One region of the Bradyrhizobium sp. SZCCHNS1022 genome, then DNA from elsewhere that is predicted to be linked to it. Evidence: riboswitches for the same ligand, from Rfam matches in the RefSeq annotation. Region 1 holds a riboswitch; the other holds the start of a gene.

Region 1 (7,892 bases):
GCGGTACATAACGGACCGCGCCGAATTCGAGCTGGTCATCGAACGGCGCCTCGCCCTTGAACGCGATGGTGCGCGCCAGCAGACGCCCATCCAGCTCCGGCAGCACCACGTTCATGGCGAGATCGGTCGGCGACAGACCGCGCGCGGACGAGGTCCAGGCATCCTCACTGCTTTGGGCCTGCACGATCTGCAGCACCGGCGCGACGGCGAGGTCAAGCACGGTGGTGCCGTCCTCACGCAGGGCCGAGAAGGCCGTGGCGTTAAGGACGACGCTTGGCCGTCGCGCCTTGATCAGCCGTTCCAATCCATCCGCAACGTCAGGATCTTTCAGGCTTGTCACCGCGACGGCGGCGGACGCAAGCCCTTCCCGCTCGAGCGCCGTCTGCAGAACTTCGATCGCCGCTGTATCGGCCGCGAGCAGGCTGGCGCGGTAGAACACGATCAGCGCGCATGGCTTCGTGTCACCCGCAACGCACAACTCCTCGACGGGAACGGCGCCACGCCCGGCCGCGAATCCAACGATAGAGCCAAGCGCAACCGGCTCCGCAAATGTGGCTTCACGCCCCAGCAGCGAATTCAGATAGCGCAGCGCCTCGCGCGCATTGGCGGTGCCGCCCTCGTGCAGGTAGCCATAGAGTCTCGAGGTGACGTCGAGCGGCAGCGTCGAGAGCGCATCGAGCCGCTCGTCGGCGCGGTCGTCGCCCGGCAGCACCGCCAGCAGAATGCCTCGGCTCCGGCACACATCAGCCAGGCGCTCCAGCCCGTAGCGCCAATAATCGAGCCCGCCGAGACAGCGCACGACGACGGCGCGCGCCGAAACGGCGACACGATCGATATAGAGGTCGACCGACATCGGATGCTTCAGCCGCTTCAGGCTGGCGAGACGCAAGCTCGGCAGTTCTGACGGCGATCCTCGCCACGCTTCGGCCAGTGCCGACAGGTCGCTGTCGGAGAACGACAGAACCACGACCTCGGCCGGCGACTGCGCGAGATCGACGGCCTGTTCGAGGTCGTCGAGCGCGGCACCTGATGTCGCCAGGAGATGCATCGGCCCTCGCTAGCCGGCAACCAGGTTCTTGATCGCGGCCACGTCGAGGCCGCGCTCGCCGATGAACACGAGCCGTCCACGCCGCTCCTCGCCGGCGCGCCAGGGCCGCTCGAATTGATGCTGGATGCGGTTGCCGACCGCCTGGATCAGGAGCCGCAGCGGCTTGCCTGCGACTTCCACGAAACCCTTCACCCGCAGCACATCGTGCGCACCGACAGCATCCGCGATGCGGGCCAGGAGCACGTCGGGCGAGGCCTGCGCCGGCACGTCGAGCACAAAGCTTTCGAAATCGTCGTGATCGTGCTCAGCCTCATTGTCGTGATGCGATGGCCGCGCGCCGAGGTCGCCTTCGGCCGCCGCACCCAGCCCGAGCAGCACGGAGGCCGACAGCTTGCCGTGCTCGGACGCGATCACCTTGACGGCACGCTGCACCTTAGCTGCGATCTCGGCAGCGACCGCCTGCCGCTCCGCATCCGTCATGAGATCGCTCTTGTTCACCACGATCAGATCGGCGCAGAGCAGCTGATCCTCGAACACCTCTTCGAGCGGATTGTCGTGATCGAGCGAGCCGTCCGCCGCGCGCTGCGCCGCCAGCGCCTCCGGATCATCGGCGAAGCGGCCGGCGATCACGGCCGGCCCGTCAACGACTGCAACGACTCCGTCAACGGTGACACGGGTTGCGATCTCCGGCCAATTGAACGCCTGCACCAGCGGCTTCGGCAGCGCGAGGCCGGAAGTCTCGATCACGATGTGCTCGGGCGGTTCGTTCTGATTGAGCAGGCTCTTCAGCGCGGGCACAAAGTCGTCGGCGACGGTGCAGCACAGGCAGCCGTTCGACAATTCGACGATGCGATCCTCCGGGCAATCCGGCACGCCGCAGCCTTTCAGGATATCGCCGTCGATCCCGACATCGCCGAACTCATTGACGATGATGGCGAGCCTGCGACCGTTCGCGGTCTCGATCAGGTTGCGCACCAGCGTGGTCTTGCCGGCGCCGAGGAAACCGGTGACGATCGTGCATGGCGTCTTTGCGAAGGATTTCATGGCAGCGAAGCCTCTTTGGATGAGCGCGACGGCAGCGGCGGCACGCGGGCGATCGTGTTTTTTCTCACGTATTCGGGACGCTCCCGCCACGGCGGCAGGCCGGCCTCGTGGACCTGATGCAGCCTGGCAAAAGCGAGCACATCATCGGCATGGACATCCGGATCGAGCGCTCCGACGATATAGGTCCACTTGCCAGGCGCAGTGACCGCAACCGTGCAGGCGCGACTGCAATTCGAGAGGCACTCGACCGGCACCACGGTGACATCGCGATGCTCGGCTGCGACCGCATGGATGGCCTCGAGTAGCCGCGCACCGGCACGCGGCTGCTCGCTGGACGCAGGCTCGGCGCTCTGCATCCGGCAGGTGACGCAGACGAACAACGTCGTCGCGCCCGGGTCTGTGCTGCTCATCCGGCCAGACCAGCCGCCATGGCGGCTGCCGCACCGCCCACCAGCGCAATCGCGGCGCCCGCGATCCGCAGCGCGAAAAGCGAGAAGGAAACGCCGCGCGCAGCAATCATCCGGGTGGCCAGGAACGCACCGGCGGCAATGACGCTCTGGATCACCAGCAGCCCGGCGAGATAGGCGCCCAGCGGCGCGCTTTCAGCACCAACGATCGATTCGCCCAGCGCGTAGCCATGCACTATCCCGGTCAACGCAAACAGGATCGCGACCGGCAGCACACCGAAGCCGGCGCGCAGCAGGATCAGCAGGCCGATTGCGGCCGTCGACAACCCGACGAGAAGCTCTGCGGCGGGAATATCAGCGCGGCCGACATGCAGCATCACGCCGGCGATCATAGCCGTGGTGAAGGCCAACACCGGCGCAAAGCCACGGCCGATCAGCGCAGCGACGATGCCCGCTCCCACAATCGCGGCGAAATGATCGAGCCCGATGACGGGGTGAGCAAGCCCGGAGAGCAGGCCTTGCGCCAAGGTCTGCGGCAGCTTGCCGCCCATCATATGGTGGGCCGATGCAGGATCGGCGAACAGTGCCACGACTGCGACTGCAAACGCGATGCGGGTTGGAAATCTGGTGGGAAATCTCATGGCCGTCTCCGTCGATGCCCGAACCTGTCAGGGTTCGTGCGATACGCTGCGCCCGACGGCATCCCAGACAGTTCCGGGATCAGAACCCTGCATCGCGACTCCCCGCGCGACGGGTCGGCCAACAGCAATGTCGACGGCAGGTCTCCTGGCTCTCGGGTCGCCGCGCGAGACCACCTTCCCGGTTTCCCAGTGGTTCAAAGGCCTCGCACTCACCGATTACAGTTGCGGGGGCAGCCGCGGCCTTGGGAGGAGATCCCGCACCGCGTTCCCTAAATCTCTCCTTTCGGAGAACCGTCATCTGTTAGATACGGGATCGAGCCAAAGCCCGTCAATCGGAAATCCTGCCGTCATGCCACCCGCCCCGCCTAGCCCTGCCCTGCCGCGCCTGACCCTGGTGCTCGGCGGCGCGCGCTCCGGCAAGAGCCGGTACGCGGAGGCGCTGATCACCGCCCTCCCTTCCCCCTGGATCTATCTCGCAACCGCGCAGGCGTTCGACAACGAGATGGCGTCGCGCATCGCCGAACACAAAGCGCGCCGCGCCGATGGATGGCGGACGATCGAGACACCTCTCGATCTTGCAGCTGCCGTGGCGGCGAACGGCGATTCTGCAACACCTGTTCTGGTCGATTGTCTCACGCTCTGGCTCAGCAATATCATGCTGAGCGGCCGCGACGTTGCCGTTGCTTGTCGTGAGCTCGCCGATGCATTAGCTGCCGCCAGGGGCCCAATCGTTGCCGTCTCCAACGAGGTCGGGCTCGGCATCGTGCCGGATAACGCGCTGGCCCGCGCGTTTCGCGATGCGCAGGGCCGCCTCAACCAGGATATTGCAACATCCGCGGATCGCGTGATCCTGATGGCGGCGGGCCTGCCGCTGACGTTGAAATAGCAGCGCATCGAGAGGAAACGAGAATGAGTGACCACAACGAGGATGCGCGCCACAAGGCCAAGATGGAGAACCGCAAAGCGATCCAGGACGCCGAGGTCGCATCGAAGACCGTTGAAAAAGGCCTGCTGATCGTCCACACCGGCAAGGGCAAGGGTAAGTCGACGGCTGCCTGGGGCTTGATGCTGCGCGCCCTCGGCCGCGGCTTCCGCATCGGCGTGGTGCAATTCGGCAAGGGCGCATGGCAAACCGGCGAGCGCAAGGCGATCGAAAAGTTCGGCGACCAGGTCACATGGCACACGCTCGGCGAAGGCTTTACCTGGGAGACTCAGGATCGTGCCCGCGACGTCGCCGCGGCCGAGCGCGCCTGGGCCAAGGCCAAGGAGCTCATGGCCGATCCCTCGATCCGGCTCCTGATTCTCGACGAGCTCAACATCGCGCTGCGCTATGATCACCTGCCGATCACTGATGTCGTCGAAACCTTGCGTGCGCGTCGCCCCGATCTGCATGTCGTCGTCACCGGCCGTAATGCCAAGCCCGAATTGATCGAAGCCGCCGATCTCGTCACAGAGATGAATCTGGTCAAGCATCACTTCACCGCCGGCGTGAAGGCGCAGGAAGGCATCGAGTTTTAACCGCATGGTCGCGCGCGCCATCATGTTCCAGGGCACCGGCTCCGACGTCGGCAAGTCGCTCATCGTTGCCGGGCTCGCGCGGGCGCTGACTTTGCGCGGCCTCAAAGTGGCGCCATTCAAGCCGCAGAACATGTCGAACAATGCGGCCGTGACCGCAGATGGCGGCGAGATCGGCCGCGCTCAGGCGCTGCAGGCGCGCGCGGCGAAGCGGCCGACCTCGGTACACATGAACCCGGTGCTGCTGAAGCCGCAGAGCGAGGTCGGATCGCAAGTCGTCGTGCAAGGCCGCGTGATCGGCAACGCCAAGGCATCGGCCTATCAGGCGATGAAACCACAACTGATGGGCGCGGTGCTCGACAGTCTTTCGCGCCTCGCCGACGACGCAGACGTTGTGCTGGTGGAAGGCGCTGGCTCGGCTTCCGAGATCAATCTTCGCGCCGGCGACATCGCCAATATGGGCTTTGCCCGTGCGACGGACCTGCCGGTGGTCCTGATCGGAGATATCGATCGCGGCGGCGTCATCGCGAGCCTGGTCGGGACCAAGGCCGTGCTGGCGGCGGAGGATGCTGCGCTCATCGCAGGCTTTCTCGTCAACAAGTTCCGCGGCGATCCGGCCCTGTTCGCGGCTGGAATGGCCGAGATCGCGGCGCGGACGAACTGGCAGGCGTTAGGGCTCGTGCCGTATTTCGCCGGCGCGCATCGCTTGCCGGCAGAGGATGCGCTGGGGCTTCCTTCGCGCGGGGCCTCACCTCCAAGCGGCCCGCCTAAGGTCGTCGTACTGGCCTACCCGCGGATTTCCAATTTCGATGAGTTCGATCCGCTACAGCTGGAAGACAGAATCGAATTGCAGTTTCTGCGTCCCGGGACCCCGATCCCCGGTGATGCCGCCGTCGTCATTCTGCCGGGCTCGAAAGCGACCATCGCCGATCTGACCGCGCTGCGGCAAACCGGCTGGGATATCGATCTTGCAGCTCACGTCCGGCGCCGCGGCCGTGTGCTCGGCATCTGCGGCGGCTATCAGATGCTCGGCCGGATCATCAGCGATCCTGATGGCCGCGAAGGTCAGGCCGGCGCGGTCCCCGGCCTCGGCCTGCTCGATGTGACGACCATTCTCACCTCGGACAAGGCGCTGCGTGAGGTCGGCGGTACGCTGCTGAGCGGCGGCGCATCCTTCCGCGGCTATGAAATGCACATCGGGCAGACCACCGGCCCCGATACGACGCAGCCATTTCTCAAGTTCGAGGACGGCCGCAGCGATGGCGCGGCCGTCGCAACCGGCCGCATCGCGGGATGCTATGTGCACGGGCTGTTCAGCGCCGACGGCTTGCGCAGCCAATGGCTGGCTGGCCTCGGCGCGGATTCAACGGTCTCGGACTACGAGGCCGAGGTCGAGACCACGCTGGATGAGCTGGCTGCGCATCTCGAACGACACGTTGATATCGATCGCATTCTGGAGCTGGCACGCACACCGACGCTGCCGGTCATTGGCTGACAGCGATCACCAGCCCGGCAATCACCAGACCTTGAATCATGCAGGCGGCCCGGTAGAGCGACAGCGCGCGCCTGATATCGCGCGCCTCCGCTTCCGCGCGCCCCGCGCCAATCCAGGCATCCTCGACGATTTGGCCGTGATAAACACGCGGGCCCGCCAGTCGCAGGCCAAGCGCACCGGCCATCGCCGCCTCTGGCCAACCGGCATTGGGCGAGCGATGCTTGTGGGCGCCGTGCCAGACTGCACGTATCGCCTCGCGCGGCGCGGCACCAGGGATCACGCAGGCAGCAAGCACCAGCCACACCGCCGAAAGCCGCGATGCCGGCAGATTGACGAGGTCGTCGAGGCGTGCCGCCGCCCAGCCGAAGGCGCGGTGACGCTCTGACAGATGCCCGATCATGCTGTCGGCAGTATTGAGCGCCTTGTAGACCAGCATGCCCGGCAGGCCGGCGACCGCCAGCCAGAACAGCGGCGCGACCACGCCGTCGGAGAAATTTTCAGCCAAGCTCTCGATCGCAGCGCGCGCAACGCCCGCCTGGTCGAGGCTTTCAGGATCGCGGCCGACGATCATCGACACGGCACGGCGGCCGCCGGCGATCCCTTCCTTGTCGAGCGCCGAGGCTACGGCGGACACGTGCTGATCTAGACTGCGCTGCGCCAGCAGACTGCTCGCAACGAGACCTAAGACCAGCGCCGCGAATGGTTCCGGCAATGCCCAATGCGCGGCTGCCGCGAGCGCCAGCCCCACAGACGCGACAGCCATTCCCAGCAGAAGGACCAGCACCACACCCCGGACGCGGCGGGCACGGAAGGAGGCCGATGCGCGGTTCCAGTGAGCATCAGCCCATGCTATCAGCGCGCCGATCCACATCACGGGGTGTCCGATACGGCGGACCAGCGCTTGCGGGTAGCCAAAGAGCGCCTCGATGATGAGCGCGGCAAGCGCGACGGCGAGAAACATCGATCCCCGATCGAAGGACTGGTATGGACCATAAAGCGAGTAGCACGCGGGGCATCCGGCCGGAAGCGGTCGCTCACGGCGGAAATATCGACGAGATCAGCCGCCGCTATCCCGACGCGCCGCAGCCCTGGGTCGACCTGTCGACCGGCATCAATCCGATCGCCTATCCGCTGCCGAGGCTTGCGGCCGAGGCCTGGACGCGGTTGCCGACCAACGCCGACGAACGCACCCTGCTCGCAGCCGCCGCGGCCCGCTGCGGACTTCAAGCCCCTGCTTCCTTGATCGCCGCCCCAGGCACCCAGGCGCTGCTGCAGATCATCCCCCGCCTCCGTTCCCCGGGAACGGTCGCTGTGCTCGGCCTTACTTATGAGGAACATGCGCTGTGCTGGCATCGTTGCGGCCATCGAGTCCGCACGGTCAATGAGGTCGAGGCGCTGGCCGAGGCCGACGTTGCCGTCGTGGTGAATCCCAATAATCCCACCGGTCGTCTACTGCCGCGCGAGACGCTCGTTTCGCTCGGCTCCGAGCTGGCGCGGCGTGACGGCCTCCTGATCGTGGACGAAGCCTTTGCGGATTTTCTACCTGGTGATGCGAGCCTGACGTCTCGGCTGCCGCCAGCAACCATCGTGCTGCGCTCCTTCGGCAAGGCCTATGGTTTCGCGGGCCTGCGGCTCGGCTTCGCCATTGCGGCACCTGAACTCTGCCAACGCTTAAGGGGTGACCTCGGCCCCTGGGCGGTCTCTGGACCTGCGCTCGCGATCGGAGCCGCAGCGTTGCGGGA
Region 2 (7,892 bases), on a different contig from region 1:
GCATGAGCGCAGCCTGCGCAGCCAGCCGGATCTGCTGATGCAACTGCGCGAGGAAATCCTCGCGGTGGTTTCGCGCCATGTGGTACTCGATCCCGACAAGGTCATCGTGCGGATGGATCGGGGAAAGCATGTCTCGACGCTCGAGGTCGACATCGAACTGCCCAATGGCGCCGATCGCGCCCTTGCCACCGCCGGCTGAGGCGCGGCGACGGCGTTTGCCCGCAACGAGACGCGCGAGCAGGGGCGCGCATTGCGGGGCGCGGTATTGAGTTGATGCAGCCGATTTTTCGTGTCGAGGACAATCGCGTCATCGTCAGTCCGGACGCGGCCGGTCCGTGGAATCCGAGCATGCAGCACGGCTCGCCGCCGGCGTCGCTCGTGGTCTGGGCCGCCGAGCGCATGCCGACCAAGGCGCCGATGCGCATCGCCCGTCTCACCATCGATCTGATGCGGCCGGTGCCGCTCTCCGAACTCACGATCGAGACCGAGGTGCTGCGCGAAGGCCGCAAGATCCAGCTCTGTGCGATCAGATTGCGCGCGGCCGGCGTGGTCGTTGCCGCCGCGACCGTGCTGAAGGTGCGGCAGGAATCCGTCCCGCTGCCGGGCGACATCGCCGATCTGCCGGTCGATTATCCGGCGCCCGATGCCTCGCGTCCGGAGCCGGTGGATTTTTCGTCAAGTCCGTTCGTCACGGGCATGTCGCTGCGCGCCGCGCGCGGCCGTTTCGGCGTGAAGGGCAAGGGTGCGATCTGGTATCGCGTCGATTGGCCGCTGGTCGACGGTCACGCGGTCTCACAAGCGATGCGCGCCGCGGTCGCTGCCGACTTCTGCAACGGCACCTCGCCGGCGCTGGATTTCAATCTCTATACGTTCCTCAATGCCGATCTCACGCTCAGCATGGCGCGCGAGCCGGTCGGCGACTGGATCCTGCTCGATGCCGACAGCTGGATCGGTCCGGACGGGACAGGGCTCGCGATGGCGCGGCTCGGCGATGCCAGGGGCTATTTTGGTCGCGTGGTGCAGAGCCTCGTGATCGAGAAGCGGTGAGGGCGGACGCTCTCTCTGCGCAATTCCTCGCCATCTTCCTCCTGTCATCTGCGCCCCCAACGCTCATTGGGCTTGGCCGGAACATCGCCGCCGTGAGGGCGTTGCCCGGCCAACCATAAGGAGCGGGATCATGCGCAACTCGACAGCCTATTTTGCGGGTGCGGGAACCGTCGCCATTGCGATCGCGGTGGGTCTCGGCGGCGGACTCGTGATCGCGGAGAAGATGAATCCGAAGACACCGCCGTTGGAATCCACCAAGCTGGAGCGACGCGCACCGGAGCCTTCGCCCTTGCCCAGCGCATCGCCGAGTTCCTATCTCGCTGCGACGCAGGCCGCGACGACGGCACCCATCGTGGTGACGCCGACCGCGGCGAAGGCCGCCGATCAGCCGCAGCCTGCTGCGGATCAGGGGACGCCACAGCCTGCGCCGTCGCCGGTGAACTCGGCGTCCAATGCGCCCGCCGCGCAGTCCTCCCCGTCGCCGTCGATCCCGCCAGCTCCGCAGCAGCAGGCGAAAGCGCCGGAGCAAGCGAAGGCCTCCGAAAACGCGATGGCCAAGGCGGACGATGCCGATCTGAAGTCGCACGACAGCCAACGCAAGCACAGCGATCGGCGCCATGCCGAACGGCACCAGCAATGGTCCGAGCGCCGGCATTGGACTCGGCGCCGCGAACCGGATCTGAGCGACGTCGAACAGGCGGTGCGGGAGGACAGCGCGCCGCGCGCCTATGTGGCGGAGCCGGTCGACATGCCGACGCCGCGCTTCAGCCTGTTTGGCGACGATTGAGCGCCGCGTCTGGGGGCAGGTCGCATCCTGCCCGGAAAACCGCGCATTCCCGCAGGACCCCAGATCCCATCCGGTTGCAACTTTAACGCGGCATTAACCATCCCAGGCCGACAATCCGTGCGTGGCGGTATCCCGTTCACCGCGGGAGACTCGCAAGGCTCGAATCACGAGGGATGCGCGATGGGCTTCGGGACGCTGATGGACAAGACGCCGGCGACGCTGGAGGAAATCAGGGTCCGCGTCGGTCACGCGCTGCAGCGGCACCCGCTATGCCGTGCCGTGCGCTTCGATATTGTCAGCGTTCCGCGCACCGCCCGCGGCGGCAACTGGACCATCAGCCTGCGTTCGGTGGAACCTGCGGCCTTGTGGGAAGCCTCCGATATCGTTGCCGATATTCAGGCGGCCTACGACCTGCACGCGGCTGCATAAGGGCGCCCTGAGAGCGCAATTGAGCCGGTCAGTGAGGCCCTCCGGCAACAATGGAAACCGAAAGCCTTAATTTGCTCCCAGTTTTCGGCAAAGTGCGGCGTACCGCCGGGGATACGGAGATGTGCGTGACGAAATCGATCACCCTTGTGGCCTTGGTGTGCGTGCTCGTGGCAGGGGCAGCTGCGACCAGCATCCTGTTCCGCGACAGCGTGCCGGCAGCCGGTATTGAGATGCCGGCCGTGGTGGCAAAGAGCCCTGTCTCCAACCGGCAGGCCAAGGGCGACCGCCTCACTGTCGCTCACTTTTCATCGCTGACCGAGGACACGCAACCGACCGCTGCGCCGAGCGAGCCGGTGCGCCAGGCCTTTGCCTATGCCGCCGCCGACGCTGAGATGCCGAAGCCGGCTACGCCAGCGCAGATCGCCGGCGCCATCGTGGCGTCCGCACAAGTTGCCGAGCCGGCCGCGCCGAGGCAGAAGCCCTTGGTGGCGCTGCGGCCCGAGGTGCAGAAGGCCTATGCCCTGCTCAGCGATGGCCAGATCGCCGGCATCAAGGAGCGGCTGAAGCTATCGCCCGATCAGGAATATTACTGGCCTGCGGTGGAGACCGCGCTGCGCGCGGTCGCCCGCAAGATCCACGCCACGCGTCAGGGCAATCCGAAACCCGGCAGCATGCCGATCGACCCGGATTCCGACGAGGTGCAGCAGCTGAAATCGGCGGCGATGCCGCTGCTCTGGCAGCTTCGCGACGACCAGAAGGACGAGGTGCGCAAGCTTGCGCGCATCATCGGTTTGGATAAGGTCGCCGCCGCGATCTAAACGCGGCCGACGACGAGGATTTGGTGTCCGACTACGACTCCTTACGCGATTTTCTGAAACAGCAGACGCTTCCCGAACTTGTGCTCAGCTTCGATCAGATCGAGGAGCTCATCGGCGCGAGCCTGCCGCGTGCGGCGCAGCGCGCCTCGTGGTGGGACAGCCTGCGCAGTCCGCAGGAGAGGATGCCGCAGCGTGAGGCTTGCCTGGACGCCGGCTATGTCGCCACCCGGCTGCCGGACGGCAAGAGCGTCCGCTTCAAGAAGATGAAGCGCGAGAGATAAGGCAGAGCGCCCCGCGGCTGCCGTTTTCGGACCTCTGCTGACCGTTCTGCGTCGCGCCGGGCCGGCATTGACACCGTCACGTCCCTCCTTCTATGTGCCTCCCGACGGTTCCCCTTCGCCGGGGATCAAAAGGGAATGCGGTGCCGGGAGATCTTCCGCGATGGAGATCGCCCGAAGGCCGCAGCTGCCCCCGCAACTGTAAGCGGCGAATCTCGCGTCAGATGCCACTGGGAATCTCGGTCCTGGGAAGGCGGCGCAAGGTGACGACCCGCGAGCCAGGAGACCTGCCGTCAGCCGTGGTCACACGCGAGGATGTCGGTCGGGGAGTACTGACATCGTTTCACCCGAGGCGCGTTGCCGCGTCCTGGCGTGAGACCTCGTTCGCGGTGACGTGCCACTGCCGTCCCGCCGAGGTCTTCGACCCATGTCTCCGCCATTCTTGTCTCAGCGTTGCATCCGTCTTCCTCTCATCGCCGCTGCGCGCTTGCGCGCCGGCCCCGTCGCGTCTCGTGTTGTCGCTGCCATCGTCATGGCCGGTCCGCTCGCCGCCGAAGCGCAGCAGTCGGCCTCACCCGATCTGCTGCCTCCGGTCGAGGTGGCGGCGCCCAAACCCAGACCTAAACCCAAGTCGCAGCCGAAGCGTGCGCGACCTTCAGCTTTCCATGCGCCAGCGGATGCGCGGACGCAGTCGCCTACGCCTGCAGCATCGACGTCCGCGAATGCCGTATCTGTCGCCGTCAGTCCGACCGGCATCGTGAGCCCGGCGGCCCAGGCGGCAAGCTCGATCAGCATCGTCACCGCCAAGGACATCCAGACTCAGCAATACCGGACCGTGCCCGACCTGCTGAGCACCATTCCCGGGTTGAATGTGGTCCAGGCCGGCGGTCCTGGCGGACAGGCCTCGGTGTTCGTGCGCGGCACCAATTCCAACCACACCAAAGTGCTGATCGACGGCATCGAGCTCGGCAATCCCGCCACACCGAACGGCGCCTTCGACTACGCGCATCTGCTCACCGCCGACATCCAGCAGCTCGAAGTGTTGCGCGGTCCGCAAAGCGGTCTCTATGGCTCGGATGCGATCGGGGGCGTGGTCTCGATCGTCACCCGCAAGGGCGAGGGTCCCGCCCGCGCCGTTGCGTCGGTTGAAGCGGGCTCGTTCAATACGTTCAACCAGACCGCGGGCGTCAGCGGATCGCAGGACAATTTCAACTACGCAGTCAACGTCGCGCACCTTCATGCCGGCGATGTGCCGGTGACGCCGTTGCAGCTGCTGCCGCCCGGACAGCAGGCGATCGGCAACAGCTACGACAACATGACGTATTCCTCGAAGCTCGGCCTTGCGCTGAACGACGAGTGGACCGTCAATTCGGTGGTCCGCTACACTGATGCGACTTTGTTGTTCACCGGCGACGGCGGCTTTCCCAGCGTGCCGAATGCCGCGCAGAGCCGGCACAATGTGCACCAGCTCGCAACGCGCCAGGAGGCGGTGTGGTCGCTGCCCGGCGGCCGCATCACCAATTATTTCGGCGTCAACTACACCAGTGATAGGAGCTCCGATCTCGCACCCGGAGATCTCTCCTCCACCGTGGGGCAAGGCGAACGGCTCAGATACGACTGGCACGCGGTCACCCGGATTGCGCCGGGAAACGACGTCATCGTCGGTGCGGAGCAGCAGGCTGAACGCCTGACCACGGCGGCGCTCTCGGCGGAAAACGGCAACAAAGCGGGCTTCATCGAACTGCAGTCGTCATTCGCCGAGCGATTTTTCCTGGTCGCGAATGTGCGCGATGATCTCAACGACGCATTCGGCTCGCATGCGACCTATCGGATCGCGCCGGCCGTGATCGTGCCGTTGACCGAGACCAAGCTGAAGGCAAGTTACGGCACCGGCTTCAAGGCGCCGACGCTCAGCCAGCTCTACCAGGATTTTCCGGCGTTCAATTTCTTCGGCAATCCCAACCTGCGGCCGGAGGAAAGCACTGGCTATGATCTCGGCTTCGAGCAGCCGCTGTTTGCCAGCCGCATCCGGTTCGGCACGACCTATTTCCACAACAGCATCACCAATCTGATCGCGACCAACGACACGTTCACCTCCTACGCCAATGTCGGCCTGGCCAGGACGGAGGGAACCGAGAGCTTTGTCGCGGCCGATGTCACCGGCCGGCTGGCGGTCCGCGCCGACTACACCTTCACCCGCGCGGTCGATGCGATTACCGGCCAGCAATTGCTGCGCAGGCCCAAGCAGAAGTGGAGCGCCACCGCGACCTGGCGGCCGGTCGATCCGCTCACCGTGTCGGCCACCGTGCTGCATGTCTCCGATTGGCGCGACGTGAGCCGTGACGGCTTGGTCTCCGGCCTGACCGCGCCGGGCTATACCATCGTCAATCTGCGCGGCGATTATGCGCTCAGCGACCAGGTGAAGCTGTTCGCGCGCGTCGATAATCTCTTCAACAGGCACTACCAGAACCCGACCGGTTTCCTGGCGCCGGGGCTCGGCGTGTTCGGTGGCATCCGGGTCGCCAGCTATGGCGTGCAATGAGGGTGTCTCCCGAGCGCGGCCGCTCCGAGGCGGATCGTGCGGCCTATCGCCATCCGACAGAAAAGTTTAGACTTAGCAACCGAAGGAGAATTGTCATGGCTCTTGATCGTCAGTTCCGCCCCGCGATGGGCATTTCGCTCGCATCGGTCGCGCCGCGATATCAGCCATTGTTCGCATTTGCTCTGCTGTCCGCCGCGAGTTGCCTCGCCAGTCTCGCGCTCGCCTGTGCGACGCCGTTCGCGGCGTTCGCCGTGGTGGCGGCTGCGATGCTGCCGCAGGGCTCGGCGCTCGCGGTGATCGCCGGCGCATGGCTCGTCAATCAGGGCATCGGCTTCTGCGCGCTGGGCTATCCGATCGACGCCACCACGTTGGCGTGGGGCTTTGCCATCGGCGCCGCCGCGCTGGCCGCAACCCTGCTCGCATCGGCGGCGTTGCGCGTCTTGCCGCGGCTTGTTCCAGCGCCGCTCGCGCTCACCGCCACGCTGCTCTGCGCCTATGCCGCTTATGAGTTCGTTCTGCTCGCCGCGACGCCGGTGCTCGGCGGCGCGGCGGCTTTCGAGCCCGCGATCGTGCTGCGCATCGGTCTCACCAGCATGGCATGGTTGATCGGATTGGTCGCGGTTTGCGAGGCCGTTCGCTTGCTGGGCTCGTTCCGCGCCGAGCGCGCCTTGTAATTGTGGTGCGGCCTGCCGGTAGTTCCATTTTCCGGTATCGCCCTGGAATGATCCTGCCGCAGCTGCGAAGCGAATCCCGCGGCAGGTCATCTAACGAAGGTCGAATCAAAGGTTGGCCCGGAATCTGCTTTGACAGTTGCTCCGAACGCTGATCCAATTTCACGCCGCTCCAGGCATCTGCATGGAGGCGTAACGTTTTCTTGGATGAGCATCAGCTGGAGCTGTTGAATGTACGAGCGCGACCTTCGAAACCAGATCACCGATGTCAAAGCCGGGCGCCTGTCCCGCCGAGAATTTGTGCAACGGATGATCGCCGTTGGGCTGAGCGCACCGATGGCCGGTGCGATGCTGGCCCATTCTGGGGTCGCAATTGCCGCGGAAGAGATCGTCTATAAGCCGACCAAGGCCGGCGGCGGCGGTCCGCTGAAGCTGCTGTTCTGGCAGGCACCGACCCTGCTCAATCCGCATTTCGCGATCGGCACCAAGGATCAGGAAGCCTGCCGGCTGTTCTATGAGCCGCTGGCCGGCTGGGACGCCGACGGCAATCTCGTACCTATCCTCGCGGCCGAGATTCCGACCAAGGAGAATGGCGGCCTTGCGGCCGACTACACCTGGGTGATCTGGAAGCTGAAGCAGGGCGTGAAATGGCATGATGGTCAGCCGTTCACGGCCGACGACGTCATCTTCAACTGGCAGTATGCTGTCAATCCCGACACGGCTGCGGTCTCGATCGGCAGCTATAAGAGCCTGAAGTCGGTCGAAAAGATCGACGATCACACCGTGAAGCTGACGTTCGTTCAGCCCACCCCGTTCTGGGCCGATCCCTTTGTCGCGGCCTTCGGTCAGATCATCCCCAAGCACGTATTTGCCGATTACATCGGCGGCAAATCGCGCGAGGCGCCGGCCAATCTGAAGCCGATCGGCACCGGCCCTTATATGTACGTCGATTTCAAGCCCGGCGATTCGATCGCCGGCAAGCGCTTCCCGGACTATCACCAGCCGAACCGGCCTTATTTCGACACGGTCGAGGCCAAGGGCGGCGGCGATGCGGTGTCCGCAGCGCGCGCGGTGCTGCAGACCGGCGAATACGACTATGCCTATCTTCTCCAGGTCGAGGACGAGATCCTGATGAAGCTGGAGGCGGGCGGCCAGGGCAAGGCCCAGCAGACGGTGACGGGCTATATCGAATACATCGCCCTCAACGTCACCGATCCCTGGACCGAAGTCGACGGCGAGCGCGCCAGCGTCAAGACCAAGCATCCGCTGTTCTCGGATCCGGCCGTGCGCAAGGCGATGAACCTGCTGATCGACCGCGCC

What was found. Region 1 has a riboswitch for cobalamin ahead of QX071_RS30085 (HupE/UreJ family protein). Riboswitches for the same ligand answer to the same signal wherever they lie in the genome.
Region 2: another riboswitch for cobalamin. It lies ahead of QX071_RS06695 (TonB-dependent receptor plug domain-containing protein); the one in region 1 lies ahead of QX071_RS30085 (HupE/UreJ family protein).

Annotation. Positions count from the first base shown of each region.
Region 1 covers NZ_JAUETT010000006.1:413,649-421,540, forward strand. The annotation lists gene cobN (cobaltochelatase subunit CobN) at 1-1,048, opposite strand, end outside; gene cobW (cobalamin biosynthesis protein CobW) at 1,058-2,092, opposite strand; gene QX071_RS30080 (DUF1636 domain-containing protein) at 2,089-2,502, opposite strand; gene QX071_RS30085 (HupE/UreJ family protein) at 2,499-3,140, opposite strand; cobalamin riboswitch at 3,258-3,451, opposite strand; gene cobU (bifunctional adenosylcobinamide kinase/adenosylcobinamide-phosphate guanylyltransferase) at 3,490-4,026, shown strand; gene cobO (cob(I)yrinic acid a,c-diamide adenosyltransferase) at 4,050-4,658, shown strand; gene QX071_RS30100 (cobyric acid synthase) at 4,663-6,150, shown strand; gene cbiB (adenosylcobinamide-phosphate synthase CbiB) at 6,140-7,111, opposite strand; gene cobD (threonine-phosphate decarboxylase CobD) at 7,135-7,892, shown strand, end outside.
Region 2 covers NZ_JAUETT010000001.1:1,484,347-1,492,238, forward strand. The annotation lists gene minE (cell division topological specificity factor MinE) at 1-199, shown strand, start outside; gene QX071_RS06670 (thioesterase family protein) at 274-1,047, shown strand; gene QX071_RS06675 (hypothetical protein) at 1,178-1,834, shown strand; gene QX071_RS06680 (hypothetical protein) at 2,015-2,263, shown strand; gene QX071_RS06685 (hypothetical protein) at 2,389-3,081, shown strand; gene QX071_RS06690 (hypothetical protein) at 3,105-3,362, shown strand; cobalamin riboswitch at 3,451-3,669, shown strand; gene QX071_RS06695 (TonB-dependent receptor plug domain-containing protein) at 3,892-5,901, shown strand; gene QX071_RS06700 (hypothetical protein) at 5,997-6,575, shown strand; gene QX071_RS06705 (peptide ABC transporter substrate-binding protein) at 6,804-7,892, shown strand, end outside.